DNA from 2 places in the Bartonella acomydis genome. Region 1 is predicted to be linked to the other one. Evidence: predicted binding sites of a transcription regulator. Region 1 holds the regulator's gene; the other holds the start of a gene.
The links. Region 1 encodes LexA, which represses DNA repair genes until DNA is damaged. Its sites were predicted from a motif close to TGTTCNNNNTGTGTTCNG; they were not measured.
Positions count from the first base shown of each region.

Region 1 (9,834 bases):
TGTTCCAAAAGCTGCTTATCTTGAATTAAAAAAGTTCCAGATTGAGGAACTTTTGCTTGGCAATTTTTGGCAATCATAGACAAAGAACGCTGAGCTAAATTACCAAGATCATTAGCAAGATCTGCATTAATGCGATTGACAAAACCATCATGACTATAATTGCCATCTTGTCCAAATGGCACTTCACGAAGCAGAAAATAACGAAACTGATCAAGGCCATAATGGTCAATCATTTCAAAAGGATCAACGACATTTCCAATGGATTTTGACATTTTTGCTCCGCGATTGAGCAAAAAACCATGCGCAAAAATATGTTGAGGCAATTCAATTCCAGCAGACATTAAAAATGCTGGCCAATAAACCGCATGAAAACGAAGAATATCTTTACCAATAATATGCGTATTTGCAGGCCAAAAATCACGTTTTTCTGAATTTTCATCAAAAAAACCAATAGCTGATAAATAATTTGTAAGCGCATCAACCCAAACATACATTATATGCTTTGGATTATTTGGAACAGCAACACCCCAATTAAAATTTGCTCGCGAAATAGAAATATCTTTTAAACCTGATTTAATAAAACTGATGACTTCGTTACGCCGCTCAAGAGGAGCAACAAAATCAGGGTATTTTTCATAATGTTCAAGAAGAGCTTTTTCATAACGTGAAAGCTTAAAGAAATAACTTTCCTCTTCATTCCATTCAACAGGAGAACCTAATTCTTTTTCGTATCGAATGTTATTTTCACCAACTACAGTATCTTTTTCTTCATAATAGGCTTCTTGGCGAACTGAATACCAGCCAGTATAACGGCCAAGATAAATATCGCCATTCGCTTCCATCCTTTTCCAAATTTTTTGGCAGGCTTTATAGTGACGCTCTTCTGTTGTACGAATGAAATCATCGTTAGAACAATTTAAGACCGCGAGCATTTTTTGAAACACAGCACTATTACGATCTGCAAGTTGCTGAGCTGTCATACTCAACGCTGTTGCTGTTTGTTGCATCTTTAAGCCGTGCTCATCCGTGCCAGAGAGAAAAAATACATTTTTCCCATCTAATCGTTGAAAACGAGCCAAAACATCACTTGTAATTGCACTATAAGCATGCCCAATATGTGGAGTGCCATTAGGATAAAAAATTGGAGTTGTTATGTAATATGTGTCACGCATGTCATACTCATTGTGAAACGCAATAAAAAAGATACACTGGCATAACGCCTGTTCATCACATTGTCACGGAAAAAGCTTACCCGTTGTGAATGATTTTATGAACTCTCAAAAGCAAGTTAATAATAAATTGCTTTTTATCAAGATTAAATGATTGCATTTCCCCTATATCTTGATGAATCTTTTGCCACGCTTGCGCACATTTCTTTGAGAAAGCTAACTCTCCTCTTTCAGCAAACATGATAGCTTTTTTTTGAATTTTATCAAGAATTTCATCACAAAATTGTTGAAACTGGAGTGTAGAAGAAAGGGCTGAAAGTGTTTGTGCAAGAGTATGCACAACATCAAGATTACAAACAGACTGTTCTAAAAAAGTCTCAATGGTTTTAATAATTTCAAAGCCACCATGGCACATAAGTAAAGCAGCTTTTCGAGGACTTCCTTTGGATCTCTTAATAATCATTTCAATGGTTTCATCATCGGGCAAATCCCGATTTGAAAAAATATGCGTAATGACTTGTTTCATCTCATTATCATGTAATGGTCGCAAAGAAATCTTTTGGCATCGTGAACGAATGGTTGGGAGTAGTTTTCCCGGAGAATGCGTAATAATAATAAACAAAGTCTTTGCAGGAGGTTCTTCAAGCATTTTAAGAATTGCATTAGCCGCACTTCTATTCATATCTTCGGCAGGATCAATGATAACGATACGCCATCCATTATCTTGCGCAGTTTGGTTTAAAAAATGCATCACATCGCGGATATCATCAATGAGTATACCTGTTTTAAATTTTTGTGTTTTTAAATCAAAACAACGTGAAATGTGTAAAAGGCCAGGATGACAGCCCTGCGTAATTTGGTGCCATGTAATGGAATTATGCTCCGGCTGCAAAAAATTGCCCTTTTGAGAACTTAGAATATTCCAAGCAAAATGAAATGCCAATGTGGCTTTTCCAATTCCATATTTTCCTTCAAATAATAATGCATGATGTAAACGCCCCTCTTCTCGCATTTGCGCCAAAAAATGACGAGTATCCTCATGGCCAAAGATCACATTATTTTGTGAAGGTGATAAAATTGTATCAATATGGTCATATTGCTGTAAAACACTTACATCATTCATGAGCTTGATCCAATAATAAGCTGCTGACAAATCTTTTTATTTTCTGTGCAATAATTTCTACTGTAGCTGTAGCATCAATTACTCGGAATCTATGCGGTTCTTGTTTTGCTAATTGCAAGAAAGCTTGTCGCCTTTGCTCTTGAATCTCTAAATTATCTTTTTCAAAATGATCAATTGTTTCTGCTTTGTTTCTTCGTATTTTTGCACGTTCCATACCATATGTTGCTGGTATATCTAATAAAAATGTTAGATGAGGTTTTATGCCATTGAGAGCAATAGATTCTAAAAGGGTAAGAATAGAAGAATCTACCCTATTGTTGAGTCCTTGATAAACACGCGTAGAATCAACAAAGCGATCACATAAAATGACTTTGCCTTTTTGCATCGCTGGTATAATAATTTTGTTAACATGGTCAGCACGTGCAGCTGTAAATAAGGCCGCTTCAACAAATGGCCCATACTGTTGGGCCTTACCCGACAACAAAATATAGCGTATTACTTCAGCACCTTCTGTTCCTCCCGGTTCTCGTGTTGTAATAACCTCGTAACCTTTGCTAGAAAGATACTGAGCGAGTAAGGAAATTTGCGTTGTTTTTCCTGCACCCTCCCCTCCTTCAAATGTAATAAAATAACCTGACACGTATAAACCTCAACCCTTATTGTGAGCACACACTACAAATATTTTCGTAACCAGCCAATTGTTATCTCATAGAGTACGTTTTTTACTTTTACAAAGAAGCTTCCTTTCTGAACTTTGTTTCCAGCAAAAACTGTTTTTTCGAGAAGAATCTTTTTATCTTCTAAAATCTGAAGAACACCTATCGGTTGTCCTAAAATGATGGGAGCTTTTAATGGGCCATGATATTTAATTTTCGCTTTAATATTTATTTTTTTTTCATTCGAAAGCATAAGATTTATAGGCTCTTTAACAATAACAGCAACAGAATTTTGCTTTCCACCATAAACAGAAGCATAGCCAATAGTTTGTCCTTGTGTGAAGATCGTTTTAAGAACAAAAGCTCTCATTCCCCATTGAAGGATGCGTTCTATTTCTGTTGTATGTCCTTTACCATTTTGCAAACCATTTATTGCTAAAAAAAGACGCCGATGATTTTGATAAACAGAAACAACCATTGAAAAACCTTCATCTTTACTATAGCCAAAAGCAAATCCTTCTACACCAATTTCTTTAAAAATAAGAGGATTTTTGTTCCGTTGAAAAATATGATTCCAAGTAAAATGAGGCTCGCTGTAAAGCGTATAATAATCGGGATATTCATGAACAATATGACGCGCTAATATGATCATATCGCGCAATGTTATAAATTGTCCTTCTTCAGGAAGCCCCGTTGCATTAACAAAATGACTATGTGATAATCCGAGTATTTTGGCTCTCTGATTCATCAGTTTTGCGAAATTAGCCTCACTTCCCGCTATGCCTTCAGCAAGGATAATAGCTGCATCATTCCCATTAACAATAATTAAACCACGCAAAAGATCAGAAATACTAATTTCTGTCTTTACTTTAGCAAACATAGTCGTTGTACCAGAAGGAGCTCCACCTTTGCGCCAAGCATTTTCACTAACCTTGAATTTTTGTGTACTGCTTAACACACCTTCTTTTAATTGATGAAATATGACTTCAGCGGTCATCAATTTTGTTAACGAAGCCGGGAAAAAAGGAATATCACTTTGTTTTTCAAAAAGTATTGTATCTGTGTTATTATCAAGTAACAGCAATTGCGATGCAGAATTTTGAAAGTTCTGCGCTCTCCCCCACTCGTCTAATATCAACATCCAAACTAAGGTGAATACAACCCTTAAGACCGTGTGCATAACCGCTCCTCCCATATTTGAAGAAACAGCATAAAGAATCTTCTTATACAAGAAAAGACTTGTTTTTTTCCGACTAAGAATCACATCGTGAAATTAAAATAGGTTTCTATTTTGCTTCAGTATTATCACAAAAACCAATACACTTTCTTGTTCATTTTTCATATTTTAATATTAAGTAGAGCATTACCTTATTTCAGAATAAGAAATAATTTCATTTTTTTGTTTGTAATGAAGAGCTTATTATAATGACAAATCCTGATCATCTATAATCTTAACTTATAGATGATCAGAAACAAATATTACTTTTTTAAATAACTGTAATCAGTTAACTGTTATTTTTTTAGTTAACTTATTAATTAAAGCAACTTGCTCAAATACCGTCGGCTTATTAAGCAAAACTGGACCGTTTTCTGGCAATGTTACTGAAAGATTTTTATAAGACCGTTTTTGTGCAATAACGGCCTCTCCTGACTGTTCCTGACTATTTGTAACAAATTTCTTTAGTACGATATCTTCTTTTTCTTTCGAAATATCTGCCAAGGTGAGTGAGGATGACGTGTTATTCCCTGACGTGTAAGAAGCCATTAAATAGGCAGCATCATAATAACCAACAGGTGCTTCAGAAATATATTCCACTTTAACATTTGCTACACCTGCATTTGCATAACCAAGTATTTCCGCAGCTTGTTTTGATAAATCAATGATTCTATCTTTCATAAAAGGACCACGATCATTTACTCTAACAATGAGTGAAGAACCATTTTTTAGATTCGTAACACGAGCATAACTTGGTAAAGGCATTGTGGGGTGTGCAGCGGTCAAAAGATTCATATCATAAACCTCACCGTTTGCGGTTAAACGTCCATGAAAATCTGAACCATACCATGATGCTTCTCCAATACGTTGATAGGTTGGATCATTTCGGGGATAATACCACTTCCCTTTTATTTGGTAAGGTTTACCGACAATAGCTCGTCCCTTTTTTTTCTTTTCTCTTAATTGATTTTGCTCACTTGGATTTTTTTTAGGAAGAACAGCAGTTTGCGCGTCATCAATCGCTTTCTTGTTATAAAAACTTTTTATGATAAAGTGTGCGGTTTGGCTTGCGCAGCAAGACACCAATAACTGGGATACAACGACTACAGAAAGAAATTGAAATGTTGAATTAAAAATAGAAGTAAATTTCTTTTTGCTATTTAAAAGCATTTGCCAGCCCGCTTATTTTTAATTGAGTATTTACTGCAAAAAATCACATCGCACCTTCTGTATACGATAAGGAAATTCACATTTTTAGATGATTCCCCTCACGTATACATAATAGCCTTAAAATTAACCATTTATCAAGAAATTAATATATCGTTAATATTTTTACATTTCCACAAAAATATATCTCTGTCATGGAAAGGGTAAATAAATTAAAAAAATAAAGAAATCAATATTTTATAAATAAAGGATATTTTCTATAATGATTGGCCAGTTATTTTGATTATGAGAAAACAATCATAACCCCATGAGGTCACTTTAATCGAAAATGCTAATAGAAAACGCTTAGCATAAAATCAATAAAAAACTTAAAAAGGTTCGGAGCGTACAGAAAAGTAAATTTAAAGAACCAAAGCAACAAAAATTCCTAAAACTTTTGTAGAAATTCATTGATCTTATTTAGAGTTGGTGAGCGCGCAGGGATTCGAACCCTGGACCTACTGATTAAAAGTCAGTTGCTCTACCAACTGAGCTACGCGCTCCCACAAAAGCTATTCTGCTCTGTAGAAAGTGAGAGGAACATACGGTTGACTTTTCATTTGGTCAACACCTTTTGCAAAAAATATTATTATTCGGTTTAGTTATCAATACTTTTCTGGCCTTTCTCCTTTCTCGATCACTGTGGATACAATCTTTTTTTCTCCATTTTAAGTTCGAATAAAAAGAAAAATTTAGACATAAAATACATTATAACTTTTAAAATACGAAAACATGCATATTATAAAAACGGTAAATATGGTTAATCACAACACCGAAGAAAACAGCGATATGCTCCATTGTTGAGTTTAATACATAGGGCAAAAGAAAAAATATATTAGCTGAAAGATAGGCAGCACATCTTACTAAAAATATATATGAGTGCAACTTTTCTAATGGACAATAAGTGCATATTGGAAAATCTCATTATTATAAGGAAAACAAAGCAAAGATAAATCGGAAAAGTTTAATACAAATTGAAAATATCACTCCTGACAATAAAATTGTCACTCAATATTTTTTTAAATAATTATCGTGGAATAATATGCAATACGCTAGCTTTTCTGACCAAATAAGCAAAATATCGTTTACTTGAGCTCTGTATGGTAAAATTATGAAATAGCTAATTTTTTTCAAGAATCTTTCTTTCAATAGGTGACATAATTTATTTTAGGTTAATACGTCTTATGAAAGAGAGAAAAAATATGTTTTTAAATTTTATTTCTCACGTGTGTTAATATTTGTATATGCAATACAATATAGTAAAAATATTTTTAATATAGATAAAATAAAATTTATAAAATAAATAAGAAATAAATATTTTTATTTTATCTTATAAAATTACAGCATAATTATAAGCACATATATTTTCTTTTCTTCATTTTTTGTTCTTTTGATGGGAATATTGAATGCTAACATGTAAACAATATGAACTACTGTTGTTTATTCATAATCATATGAAAGCAACTGGTATTCCTCCTTCCTTTGATGAAATGAAAATAGCATTAGAGCTTTCTTCAAAATCTGGCATTCATAAGCTCATGATAGCCCTAGAACAACGGGGCTTTATACGTCGTTTGCCAAATCGTGCCCGTGCAGTAGAGGTGATTCGACTTCCTGATAAAATAACATTTAATCTTTCTTTAGCGCGTAAAATTTCTCCCAATATGATAGAGAAAAATAAAAGAAAAATATCAAAAAACTTCAATGATCTTGATAATTTTGAGGAAGAAAAAACAAAAAATGTCACTATTCCTATTATGGGGCGTATTGCAGCAAATATGCCCATTTCCACTATATTGCAACAAACAGGCTCCCTCTCCTTACCACCAGATATGATTAATTTAGGCGAGCATTATGCATTAGAAGTTAGAGATGATTCTATGATCGAAGCTGGTATTTTTGATAAGGATATTATTATTGTCAAACGTCAGAGCACAGCAACATCAGGTGAAATTGTTATTGTATTCATTGATGACAAAGAAGTAACTTTAAAACGTTATCGACGCAAAGGCGCTTTCATTGCATTAGAAGCAGCAAACCCTCATTATGAAACGCGGATATATGGATCTGAACGTATACAGATACAGGGTAAACTGATTGGACTCATTCGCAAATATTAAAAATAAAAAAATAGCTTTATGGTAATTTATATTGCATATGTGTCAAAGATAAAGAGCATTTTTATTTTTAATGAATTAAAAACAGCAAATGAAAATTTAATAATTATAAAGTTGCAGGATTATCATGACAGCACCTCGTATTAGTTTCGTTTCTCTGGGATGTCCAAAAGCATTGGTAGATTCTGAACGAATTATTACAAGACTGCGGTCTGAAGGTTATGAAATTTCACGGAAACATCAAGGTGCTGATGTTGTTGTTGTAAATACTTGTGGTTTTCTTGATTCTGCTCGAAATGAATCATTAACCAATATTGATAAAGCACTCAAAGAAAATGGTAAAGTTATTGTGACTGGTTGTCTTGGTGCGGATCCTGATGTTATTCGCCAAAACCATCCTAATATATTAGCTATTACAGGACCACAGGATTACGAAAGTGTTATAGAAGCTGTTCATACAGCAATTCCTCCTATTCATGATCCATTTATCGATTTAGTTCCTCCACAAGGTATTCGTTTAACACCTCGCCATTATGCTTACTTAAAAATTTCTGAAGGTTGTTCTAATCGATGTAGTTTTTGTATTATCCCTACTCTACGTGGTGATCTTATTTCACGCCCTGTCGATGATGTTCTTCGCGAAGCTGAAAAGCTTGTAAAAGCTGGTGTAAAAGAGCTCCTAGTTATCTCACAAGACACCAGTGCTTATGGTATTGATCTTAAATATCTTGAAAGTCCTTGGAAAGACCGCAGTGTAAAAGCAAAATTTTTTGATCTTTGCCGTGAACTTGGTGATATGGGCATTTGGATACGCATGCATTATGTTTATCCTTATCCTCATGTAGATGAAGTTATTGAGCTTATGGCGGCAAAAAAAATTCTCCCTTACCTGGATATACCTTTTCAACATGCATCACCAACTGTTTTACGCAATATGAAACGTCCTGCTCTTATGGAAAAAACAAATCGTAGAATTGAAAAGTGGAGAGCAATTTGTCCAGATCTCGCTTTACGATCAACATTTATTGTTGGCTTTCCAGGCGAAACAAATGAAGATTTTAATATACTTCTTGAATGGCTAGAAGAAGTAAAAATTGAACGCGCGGGATGTTTTAAATATGAAGGAATCAAAGGTGCTGTCGCCAATGATTTAGGACTAGAAAATATTTCTGAAGAAGTAAAAGAAAGTCGCTGGCATCGCTTTATGGCAAAACAACAACAAATTTCTACACAGCTTTTAAAGAAGAAAATCGGAAAAAGACTCCAAGTTTTGATCGATGAAAGTCAAGGAAAAATTGCTAAAGGCCGTAGCCAATATGATGCTCCAGAAATAGATGGTGTTGTACACATATCATCACGACGACCACTTCGTGTTGGTGAATTTGTTACAGTCAAAATTGAAAAATCAGATGCTTATGACCTTTATGGGATTGCTGTTTAAAGATAAAATTTAAGATTTCACTATGCTCCATAATTCAGCTTTATAATAAGTTTGCAAAATCAAAACTTTTTTTATCGAGCAAATGACTTAAGCGGATATTTGCTAAAGCGCGAATCATGGTATCTTTACGTCCTGGCATTCTTTTTTCAATATCTTTTAGCATTTTTTTCATTGCATTGCGTTGTAAACCATCTTGACTACCACAAAGATTGCAAGGAATAATAGGAAACTGCATTGCTTGTGAAAATTTTTCCATATCTTCCTCAGCAGCATAAACGAGAGGACGCAAAACAAAAAGATCTCCTTCGTTATTTATAAGCTTTCCAGGCATAGCTGCTAATCGACCACCATGGAATAAATTCATAAAAAACGTTTCTAAAACATCATCACGATGATGTCCAAGAACTAATGCAGAACATCCCTCTTCACGTGCTATACGATACAAATTACCGCGCCGCAATCGAGAACAAAGTGAACAATAAGTTTGTGTTTCCACTAATTTATCCGTAACAATAGAATAAGTATCCTCATATTCAATGCGATATGGAATTTGATAAGAATTTAAAAAATCTGGAAGAATGTGTTTTGGAAAACCTGGTTGTCCTTGATCAAGATTACAAGCCAAAATTTCAACAGGTAAAAGACCACGCCATTTTAAGTCTAAAAGAAGTGCAAGCAAACCATAAGAATCCTTGCCACCCGATAAAGCAATAAGCCATTTTTTTCCTGAGGAAAGCATAGAAAAATCATCCAATGCTTGCCGCACATGACGTAAAAGCCGTTTACGTAGTTTATGAAATTCTACAGTCGAAGGAGCATCCCGAAAAATCGGATGACAATCATTAATTCCTCTCAGCAAAGAAGCTGTCTTTTTACCATTCTCTTCCATTGTTTGATATTCGACTG
Region 1 is NZ_BAABIY010000002.1:41,411-51,244, reverse strand. It holds gene metG (methionine--tRNA ligase) at 1-1,172, opposite strand, end outside; gene ABD909_RS00705 (DNA polymerase III subunit delta') at 1,249-2,292, opposite strand; gene tmk (dTMP kinase) at 2,285-2,932, opposite strand; gene ABD909_RS00695 (D-alanyl-D-alanine carboxypeptidase family protein) at 2,965-4,128, opposite strand; gene ABD909_RS00690 (septal ring lytic transglycosylase RlpA family protein) at 4,450-5,334, opposite strand; tRNA gene ABD909_RS00685 (tRNA-Lys) at 5,798-5,873, opposite strand; gene lexA (transcriptional repressor LexA) at 6,777-7,490, shown strand; gene rimO (30S ribosomal protein S12 methylthiotransferase RimO) at 7,615-8,928, shown strand; gene ttcA (tRNA 2-thiocytidine(32) synthetase TtcA) at 8,969-9,834, opposite strand, start outside.

Region 2 (9,834 bases), on a different contig from region 1:
GAGCATTCCTTTTGGCTGTTTACGCGTTAGGTCTTGGTGTGCCATTTATATTAGCAGCTTTATTTTCTAGCAGTTTTATGCGATTTTTAGGAGTTTTTCGTATTCATTTAGGAAAAGTTGAAAAAGTTATTGGTATTTTTTTGGTTATTACGGGTGTTTTATTTTTAACAGGCTCTATGCAGGATCTTTCCTTTTGGCTTTTGGAACATTATCCTTCGTTGAGTGATGTTGAAGCTATTCGTTGGCATAATATTGTGAATTTTTTTAGGTTTTCTCGTTAGTCTTATGTGTTTTTATGGTTAGAAATTGTCTTTCTATTGTTCTTGCAGCAGGTGAAGGGACGCGTATGAAATCGTCTCTTCCTAAAGTGCTGCATAAAATTGCTGGTTTGCCTTTTATATGCCATGTCATAAAACAAATAGAATCAGTGGGCACTTCGCAATTGGCAGTTGTTGTGGGATTTGCTGCTAAAGATGTTTGTGAAACTGTTCAATCCTTTGCAAAAAATGCGATGATTTTTGAGCAAAAAGAGCGTTTGGGAACTGCGCATGCTGCTCTTTCTGCGCGTGTAGCTTTGCAGAAAGAGATTGATGATGTGCTCATTGTTTTTGCTGATACTCCTTTGATTGAAAAGGATTCATTGCTACAAATTCGTGCACAACTTGCTGCTGGGGCAGATGTTGTTGTTGCTGGTTTTCGCACTCCAGATCCAACGGGTTATGGGCGTCTTCTTGAGAAAAATGGTAAACTGATAGGGATTGTAGAAGAAAAAGATGCAAGTGATGAAGAAAAGAAGCTTTCTTTTTGTAATGGTGGGATATTTGCTCTTAATGGAAAGTATGCGCTTTCTCTTTTAGAGAAGGTTAGTAATCATAATGTCAAGCGAGAATATTATCTCACAGATATTGTTTCTATTGCAGCACGTGAAGGATTAGATGTTCGTCTCGTTGAAGTGCCTTTTGAAAATATTATAGGGATTAATAACTGTTTTGAACTCTCTAGGGCTGATGCTTTATGGCAAAAGCGTAAAGCACGTGATTTGATGTTATCTGGTGTGACAATTCTTAAACCAGAAACGGTTTATTTTTCTTATGATACAGAGATTGAACCAGGGGTTGTCATTGAGCCAAATGTTTATTTTGGCTTGGGAGTGAAAGTGCAATCTGGTGCAATTATTCATGCATTTAGTTATTTAGAGGGGGCGGTGGTTGGTGTAGATGCACGGATTGGACCTTATGCACGTTTACGTCCTGGAACAGAGTTGGCACGATCCGTAAAGATTGGAAATTTTTGTGAAGTCAAAAAAGCTAAGGTGGGAGAAGCTTCTAAAATTAATCATTTGAGTTATATTGGCGATGCAGAAATTGGTGCACATACCAATATCGGAGCTGGAACGATTACTTGCAATTATGATGGCTTTCACAAATATAAAACGATGATTGGTGATTATGCTTTCATTGGATCTAATTCAGCGCTTGTTGCTCCATTGGTAATAGGGAATGGTTCTTATATTGCTTCAGGAAGTGTTATTACGAAAAATGCTCCTGTAAACAGTATGGTTTTTGGACGTGCACGACAAGTAATAAAAGAAGATTATGCAACAAAACTGCGTACGCGTTTATTAGAGGGTAAACAAAAAAAGTGATCATTTTCGATCTCTTCTATGCTTTATGATAAGCTACCAGTTGTCTTTGGGGCTTATTGTTAAGTATTTGCCGTGCTCTCCATTTGAGTTATTTGGTAGCTTAAAGTTTTACGTGAAGGGTATTTGTTGGTTTTGGTCTATAAATCTGGGATGTGAGTTGGAGCTTTTAAATGTGTGGGATTATCGGAATTCTCGGAAATCGATGTGTTACATCCTCTTTGATTGATGGTTTGAAACGTCTTGAGTACAGAGGCTATGATTCCTCTGGTATTGCAACAATCCATAACGGGTGTCTTTATCGTATGCGCGCTGAGGGGAAGCTTGTTCATTTAGAAGAAAAGTTAAAAAAAACGCCTCTACAAGGAAATTTAGGAATTGGTCATACGCGCTGGGCGACGCATGGAGTTGCTGTAGAACGGAATGCGCATCCTCATGTAACGGAAAAGCTTGCAATTGTTCATAATGGTATTATTGAAAATTTTATAGAATTGCAAAGGGAACTTATTGAAGATGGTTATTGCTTTGAAACAGAAACAGATACGGAGGTTATTGCACATTTAATTACGCGAGCTCTAAACAGTGGGCTCTCTCCGCTGGAAGCTGTGCGTGAAAGTTGGAAAAGATTGCAAGGTGCTTTTGCTATTGCTCTCATTTTCGAAGGTGAAGATAATCTTATGATTGCTGCACGTTCTGGGCCACCTTTGGCAATTGGCTATGGAACGGATGAAGTTTTTATTGGATCTGATGCTATTGCTTTGGCTCCCTTCGTAGATCGTGTTAGTTATATGGAGGATGGAGATTGGGCTGTTTTGACACGAGAGAGTGTCACAATTTACGATGTAAATAATCAATTTGTAAAACGTCCTATTACAACATTGTTTGGAGAAAATTTATTGGTTTCTAAAGGTAATCACCGTCATTTTATGCACAAGGAAATGTTTGAACAACCTGAGGTGATTTCTCATAATTTAGCGCATTATCTTGATCTTGGAAATCATACGGTTCGTTCACTTGAAAATTTGATTGATTGGAAAAATATTAATCGGATCGTTTTTGCAGGCTGTGGGACAGCTTACTATTCGACTTTAGTTGCACGTTACTGGTTTGAACAATTTGCTGCTTTAAGTATCGATAATGATGTTGCTTCGGAGTTTCGTTATCGTGAACCACCTCTTACTGGTGATGTGCTATCAATGTTTGTTTCTCAATCTGGTGAAACGGCTGATACATTGTCGTCTTTGCGTTATTGTCGTGAACATGGTGTGAAAACAGCGACAATTGTTAATGTTGAGCAATCGACAATGGCAAGAGAAGCGGATTTTGTTCTACCAATATTTGCTGGACCAGAAATTGGTGTTGCTTCCACAAAAGCTTTTACTTGTCAGTTATCAACACTTGCTGTCATGGCGCTTGGTGCTGCTAAGCAACGGGGGTATCTTTCAGAGGAAGAAGAGCATCAGTTTGTCCAGCAATTGGCAGAAGTTCCGCGTCTTTTAAATGAAGTTCTAAAGCTGGATGATAAAATTGAACATATTTGTCGTGATTTGGCGCATGCAAAAGGGGTTCTTTATCTTGGGCGTGGGACTTCGTATCCAATTGCTTTGGAGGGAGCACTTAAGCTGAAGGAGCTTTCTTATATTCATGCTGAAGGTTATGCGGCAGGTGAGTTAAAACATGGGCCAATTGCGTTGGTGGATGAGACTATTCCGGTAATTGTTGTAGCCCCTTATGATCGATGGTTTGAAAAAACTTTTTCTAATATGCAAGAGGTGGCAGCGCGAAATGGCCGTATTATTTTGATAACTGATAAAAGAGGGGCAGAAACCGTTCATTTTGAAACTTTATCAACGATTATTTTGCCTGATGTTCCAGAATTTATTACGCCCATTATTTATGCTTTACCTATTCAGTTAATTGCTTATCATACAGCTGTTTTATTAGGAACAGATGTTGATCAACCCCGCAATTTGGCAAAATCAGTTACTGTTGAGTAAAAATAATTTTATGTCTTTAAAATTTTGAAAGAGTAGAGATAACACATTAATGGGGATGCATAATTTATTTTTTACAGATTGGTTAAGGATATTGCATACGAATATTTTCTCATTTTTTCCATTTTGTTTCGGAATCAAAAAAACTTTTCTTGTATGTCAGAAAAGGAATCAGATATGTGAATAGACAAAATTGAAAAAAGCTAAATTTGCTTTTATGAACTGTTGTCATGCAAGGACTAACTAATATTGGAAGTGGGGGTGAAGTGCTAAGATTGGTTTGTTGTTGCTCCATAAGTTTGAAGGTAAAACTAGAGCTTTTAGATGAAATTATTTTTTGAGGGCGATTAATATACATTATAAGAACAAGAGAGTTTTTGATTGATTTCCTCTTTATTCTAAACGACAAAAGTTTTTAACAGTGCTGGTTTATAAACGGCATGGCTTTTCTCAATTTTTTGTTGCTGACCACTTGTATGGTTCACTTTATAGATTCTAAGGGTAAGTCTTGTTCCAAATATTTGTTACGCACTACTTAAAATATTTAATGTATGAAGTTTTACATATCTTATATCTCTATTTTAAATAACAGAATTTTACGGCTCAAAAAGATAAATTATAAGTTTTTTAAATTTATTTGAGTGCTTTTTATTATTATCCTGCTCGCAGTAAACGTGTAGCATCTTCGCGTCCAAAAAGATAAAGAAGTAAACGTAAAGCTTGTCCTTGTTCTGAGGAAAGGTGCGGATCACGTTGTAGGAATAGGCGTGCATTTCTTCTTGCCATTGATAAAAGATCACTATGTACAGCAAGATTTGCTATGTGGAACTCGGGCATGCCAGATTGTCGTGTGCCTAAAAGCTCTCCTTCTCCTCGCAGGCGCCAGTCCTCTTCAGCAATTTTAAAACCATCTTCTGTAGCACGTATAATATTAAGACGTGTTGCAGCCATTTTTGTTAGGGGATCTTTGTAGAGCAAAATACAAGAGGATTTTTTATCTCCCCGTCCTACACGACCACGCAGTTGATGTAGTTGTGAAAGACCAAAATGTTCCGCATGTTCAATGACAATGATCGAAGCATCGGGAATATCTACGCCTACTTCAATGACTGTGGTTGCAACTAAAATATTTATCTTTCCATCTTTAAAGGAAGCCATTGCTGCTGCTTTTTCATCTGTTGACATTTTGCCATGTATTATCCCAACACGCGCTCCAAATCGCTCTTGGAGAAGAGCAAAACGACTTTCAATTGAAGTGAGTTCAAGAGCTGTCGATTCTTCCACTAAAGGACAAATCCAATAGAGCTTTTCTCCTTTTTCTATTGCAAGGGTAATGCGTTCTATGAGTTCATCAATGCGTTTTAAAGAAAGTGTTGCTGTTGTAATGGGCTGTCGTCCCACGGGTTTTTCTGTAAGTTGAGAGACATCCATGTCGCCAAAAGCTGTTAAAACCAGTGTGCGCGGAATTGGAGTAGCAGTCATGACGAGCATATCAGGCTTATGACCTTTTGCTGTAAGGGCAAGACGTTGATGTACACCAAAACGGTGTTGTTCATCGATAATGGTGAGGGAAAGATTATGATAGGAAACATTTTCTTGTATGAGCGCATGGGTTCCGATAATAAGAGAAGCTTGACCTGAGTGAATAGCTTTCAAAATATTTGTACGTACTTTTCCTTTTTCTCTGCCTGTTAAAAGAACTGTTTGTAAGCCAATTTTTTCGGCAAACGAGGTAATTGTTGCAAAGTGTTGCCTAGCAAGAACTTCTGTTGGGGCCATTAAAGCGGATTGTCCTGAATTTTCAGCAATTTGTGCCATTGCCATGAGTGCCACGACGGTTTTTCCTGCTCCTACATCACCTTGAAGAAGTCTTAGCATTGGCTTTGCTGAAGCAAGATCATTGGCAATGTCATGTATTGCTTTTGTTTGTCCATTTGTCAGTTGAAAGGGAAGAACTTGCAGCAATTTTTTAGTGTAAACACCTGTTGGCGGTCGAGATGTTCCAACAAGAGATTTTGTTTGCAAACGCACCAGTCCAAGAGCCAATTGACAAGCAAGCAATTCATCATAGGCGAGACGTTTGCGTGCTGCACTCTCTAGAGTTAAATCATTGGGATCGATGGGGGCATGAATACGGCGTAAAGCAACGGGAAAAGAAGAAAAATTGTGCTGTTTTTTGACACTTTCTTCTATCCATTCTGGTAAAAGAGGAATATAATCAAGGGCATTTTGTATTGCACGTCTTAGGGTTTTTGTCGAAAGGCCAGCAGTAGAGGGGTAAATGGGTTCGACTAAGGGCATTTGGTGTGATTGTTCGCTTGCTATGATATGGTCGGGATGTACCATTGACAGCTGCCCGTTAAAACGTTCAGCTTTGCCTGATACAATGACTTTTTTTCCTTCCGGAAGTTGTTTTCTTAACCAAGTAGATTGAGCATGAAAGAAAACTAAATTTATTTTTCCTGTTAGATCATGTGCTGTGACCCGATAAGGTAATCGATTACGGCCCATTGGTGGTGGCTGATGCTGATCGATAACAATTTCAAGAGTAATGGTAACTCCTTCTTGTGCATCAGCAATAGTTGGACGTATTCTACGATCTATAACGGAATGGGGCATTAATTGAAGAAGATCAATAAGGGTGGGTTCGCGTTGCGTGAGATTTATGTTTAAGACTTTTGCTAACAAGCTATAAACTTTTGGTGTAATCCCAGAAAGGATACGAATAGAATGAAAAAGGGGGACAATAAGGCTTGGAAGCATAAGTAAATTTAGCTTGCTCTTTTTGTTTTTTCTAGTGCTTTGAAAGAGCTTTTTGGGGATAAGTCATAGCAGAAAAATCAAAATTTAAAGAATGCATAAAATAAAAAGTGCAAGAAAGAGTAGCAATATTCATAATATTCTCTATGATTTTCTCTTTTTGTTTTTATCTATTTATTTGCTGTGAATAGAGATATTTTCTTGATGAAAGTCTTTTATAAATAGCAATAAACTGAAACAGCTTGCTCATATGCAGGGGTGATAAACTTATAGATTAAAGGTGAGATAACTGAGCAAGTTCTCTCTTGTTAAGGCAGATAAGAGCTGCGATTTAAACAATTTATTTTGTAGTGGGGTATTGTGAGAGTGGTAGAAGATAAAAGAAAAATAGGAGATAAAAAGAATACCCTTCCTCGCTTTATTCATTTGAGGGTGCATTCTGCTTATTCACTGCTCGAGGGAGCTTTAAAGATTCCGCAAATTGTTCAGCATGCAATTTCAGATCATACACCAGCGATTGCTATTACTGATACAAATAATTTATTTGGTGCTTTAGAATTTTCGCAATATTGTTTCTCTTATGGAATACAACCGATTATTGGTTGCCAGCTTGCAATTGATTTTGCCGATGAAGGTGATAATTTGCTTCCTTCCCAAGGGCACCATCCTGCTGATTTCTGCTCTCTTGTTTTATTCGCTGCAAGTGAGATTGGTTATGCACATTTAGTGCGTCTTGTCAGCCGTGCTTACCTTGAAAAATCTAATACTGATCCGCCTCATATCAAAATCGATTGGCTGTCATCATGTAGTGAAGGAATCATTGCTTTAACAGGTGGTAAGGGAGGACCTATTAATTTTTCTTTAACAGAAGAGAAAAAAGAACGTGCTATTAAACGTTTAACCGATTTAAAAAAAGTTTTTGCCGATCGTCTCTATGTAGAATTACAGCGGCATGGTTCTTTTGATCGACAAATAGAAGCTGCACTTATTGAGTTGGCCTATAAATATGAAATTCCTCTTGTGGCAACCAATGAAGCTTTTTTTCTGAATAAAGAAGGGTATGAGGCTCATGATGCGCTTATGGCGGTTGCGGAAGGACAAATTGTCTCTAATCCAGAGCGTAAGCGTGTGACGCCAGATCATTATTTGAAATCACAAGATGAAATGGTGACATTGTTTTCTGATCTTCCAGAAGCTTTAGAAAACAGTGTTGAAATTGCATTGCGTTGTCATATTGCTACGCCAGTTCGAAAACCAATATTACCTCGTTTTATCGAGAAATCTGTTGATTCAAACTGTAGTTTAGAGGTAGAAGATAGTGAATTGTTAAATCAAGCAAAAGCTGGTTTGAAAATACGCCTCGAGACAATTGGATTGGCTGAAGGATATAGCATTGCAGATTATGAACAGCGGCTTGATTATGAAGTTTCTGTTATTACACGTATGCAATTTTCTGGCTACTTTCTTATCGTTTCAGATTTTATAAAATGGGCGAAAGCTCATGGTATTCCCGTTGGTCCAGGGCGTGGTTCTGGTGCTGGGTCACTTGTGGCTTATGCATTGACTATTACTGATGTTGATCCATTACGTTTTTCTCTTCTCTTTGAACGTTTTCTGAATCCAGATCGTGTATCGATGCCGGATTTTGATATCGACTTTTGTCAAGAGCGGCGCGAAGAAGTGATTCATTATGTGCAGAAAAAATATGGACGTGATCAAGTTGCGCAAATTATTACCTTCGGTAAATTACAAGCACGTGCGGTGTTGCGGGATGTTGGACGTGTTTTGGAAGTTCCTTATCGCCAGGTGGATTATCTTACAAAATTGGTTCCTGCTAAACCTGGTAGTCAAATTGAATTAGCGGATGCTATCAAAGATGAACCTAAATTTGAGGAAGAAAAGAAAAAAGATCCTCTCATTGGACGAACATTAGATATCGCACTTCAGTTGGAGGGGCTTTATCGTCATGCATCAACTCATGCAGCAGGAATTGTGATTGGTGATAGGCCGCTTTCAGAGCTTATCCCGATGTATCGTGATCCGCGTTCCGATATGCCTGTGACACAATTTAACATGAAATATGTGGAACAAGCAGGGCTGGTCAAATTTGATTTTCTTGGATTAAAAACACTTACTGTTTTGAAAATGGCAGTAGATTTTGTTGCACGAAAGGCAGTCAAAATAGATTTGTCGAATATTCCTCTCAATGATGAGGAAACCTATGCTATGATGGCACGTGGTGAAACAGTTGGTGTGTTTCAAGTGGAAAGTGCTGGTATGCGTAAGGCACTGATTGGAATGAGGCCTGATTGTATTGAAGATATTATTGCTCTTGTTGCGCTTTATCGTCCTGGACCAATGGAGAACATCCCAACCTATAACGCACGTAAACATGGAGAAGAGGAAATTGCTTCTATTCATCCTAAAATAGATCATCTGATTAAAGAAACACAAGGTGTTATTGTCTATCAGGAGCAAGTGATGCAGATTGCTCAGGTGCTTGCTGGTTATTCGCTTGGAGAAGCGGATTTATTGCGGCGCGCTATGGGTAAAAAGATTCATAAAGAAATGCAACAACAGCGTACGCGTTTTGTAAATGGAGCCGTTGCTGGTGGTGTTGATAAAGATCAAGCTAATATTATTTTTGATCTTTTAGCAAAATTTGCAGATTATGGTTTTAATAAATCACATGCTGCTGCTTATGCGATTGTTTCTTATCAAACTGCCTATATGAAAGCACATCATCCCGTTGAGTTTTTAGCCGCTTCAATGACTTATGATATGACAAATACGGATAAGTTAAATGATTTTCGGCGTGAAGCATTAAGGTTAGGTATTAAAGTTATTGCTCCTTGTGTGCAAACATCATATCGTGTTTTTGAGGTTGGCGATAACTGTATTTATTATTCTCTTGCTGCCATTAAAGGTGTAGGGGAAGCCGTTGTAGATCATATTGTTGCTTGTCGTGGGAAGAAAGTTTTTAAAGATCTAGAAGATTTTTGTGCGCGTATTGATCCGCGTATTGTAAATAAACGTGCGATGGAAAGTTTGATTTGTGCTGGCGCTTTTGATTGCTTTCATATTGCACGTGAGATTTTATTGGCAAGTCTTGGAACGCTTCATGCACGTGCACTTCGTATTCTCGAAAACAATTCTAGTGGACAAATTGATATATTTGGCATGATGGGGGGATTAAAAGAGCCTTTAGTTTTATCGCAAACGTCTCCGTGGTTACTGGATGAAAAACTGCATCGAGAGTTTCAAGCAATAGGTTTTTACTTTTCTGCGCATCCTTTGGATGAATATCAAACGATTCTTGCTAAAAAACGTGTACAAAGTTGGGCTCATTTTGCCAATGCTGTCAAAGGAGGGGCTACTGCTGCAAGGTTAGCTGGAACTGTTGTGGCAAAACAAGTACGTAAAACAAAGTCTGGTAAG
Region 2 is NZ_BAABIY010000097.1:57,692-67,525, forward strand. It holds gene ABD909_RS08280 (cytochrome c biogenesis CcdA family protein) at 1-281, shown strand, start outside; gene glmU (bifunctional UDP-N-acetylglucosamine diphosphorylase/glucosamine-1-phosphate N-acetyltransferase GlmU) at 296-1,645, shown strand; gene glmS (glutamine--fructose-6-phosphate transaminase (isomerizing)) at 1,816-3,639, shown strand; gene recG (ATP-dependent DNA helicase RecG) at 4,291-6,399, opposite strand; gene dnaE (DNA polymerase III subunit alpha) at 6,763-9,834, shown strand, end outside.
Region 2: the regulator LexA is predicted to act here: its motif matches at 6,547-6,564, upstream of dnaE (DNA polymerase III subunit alpha).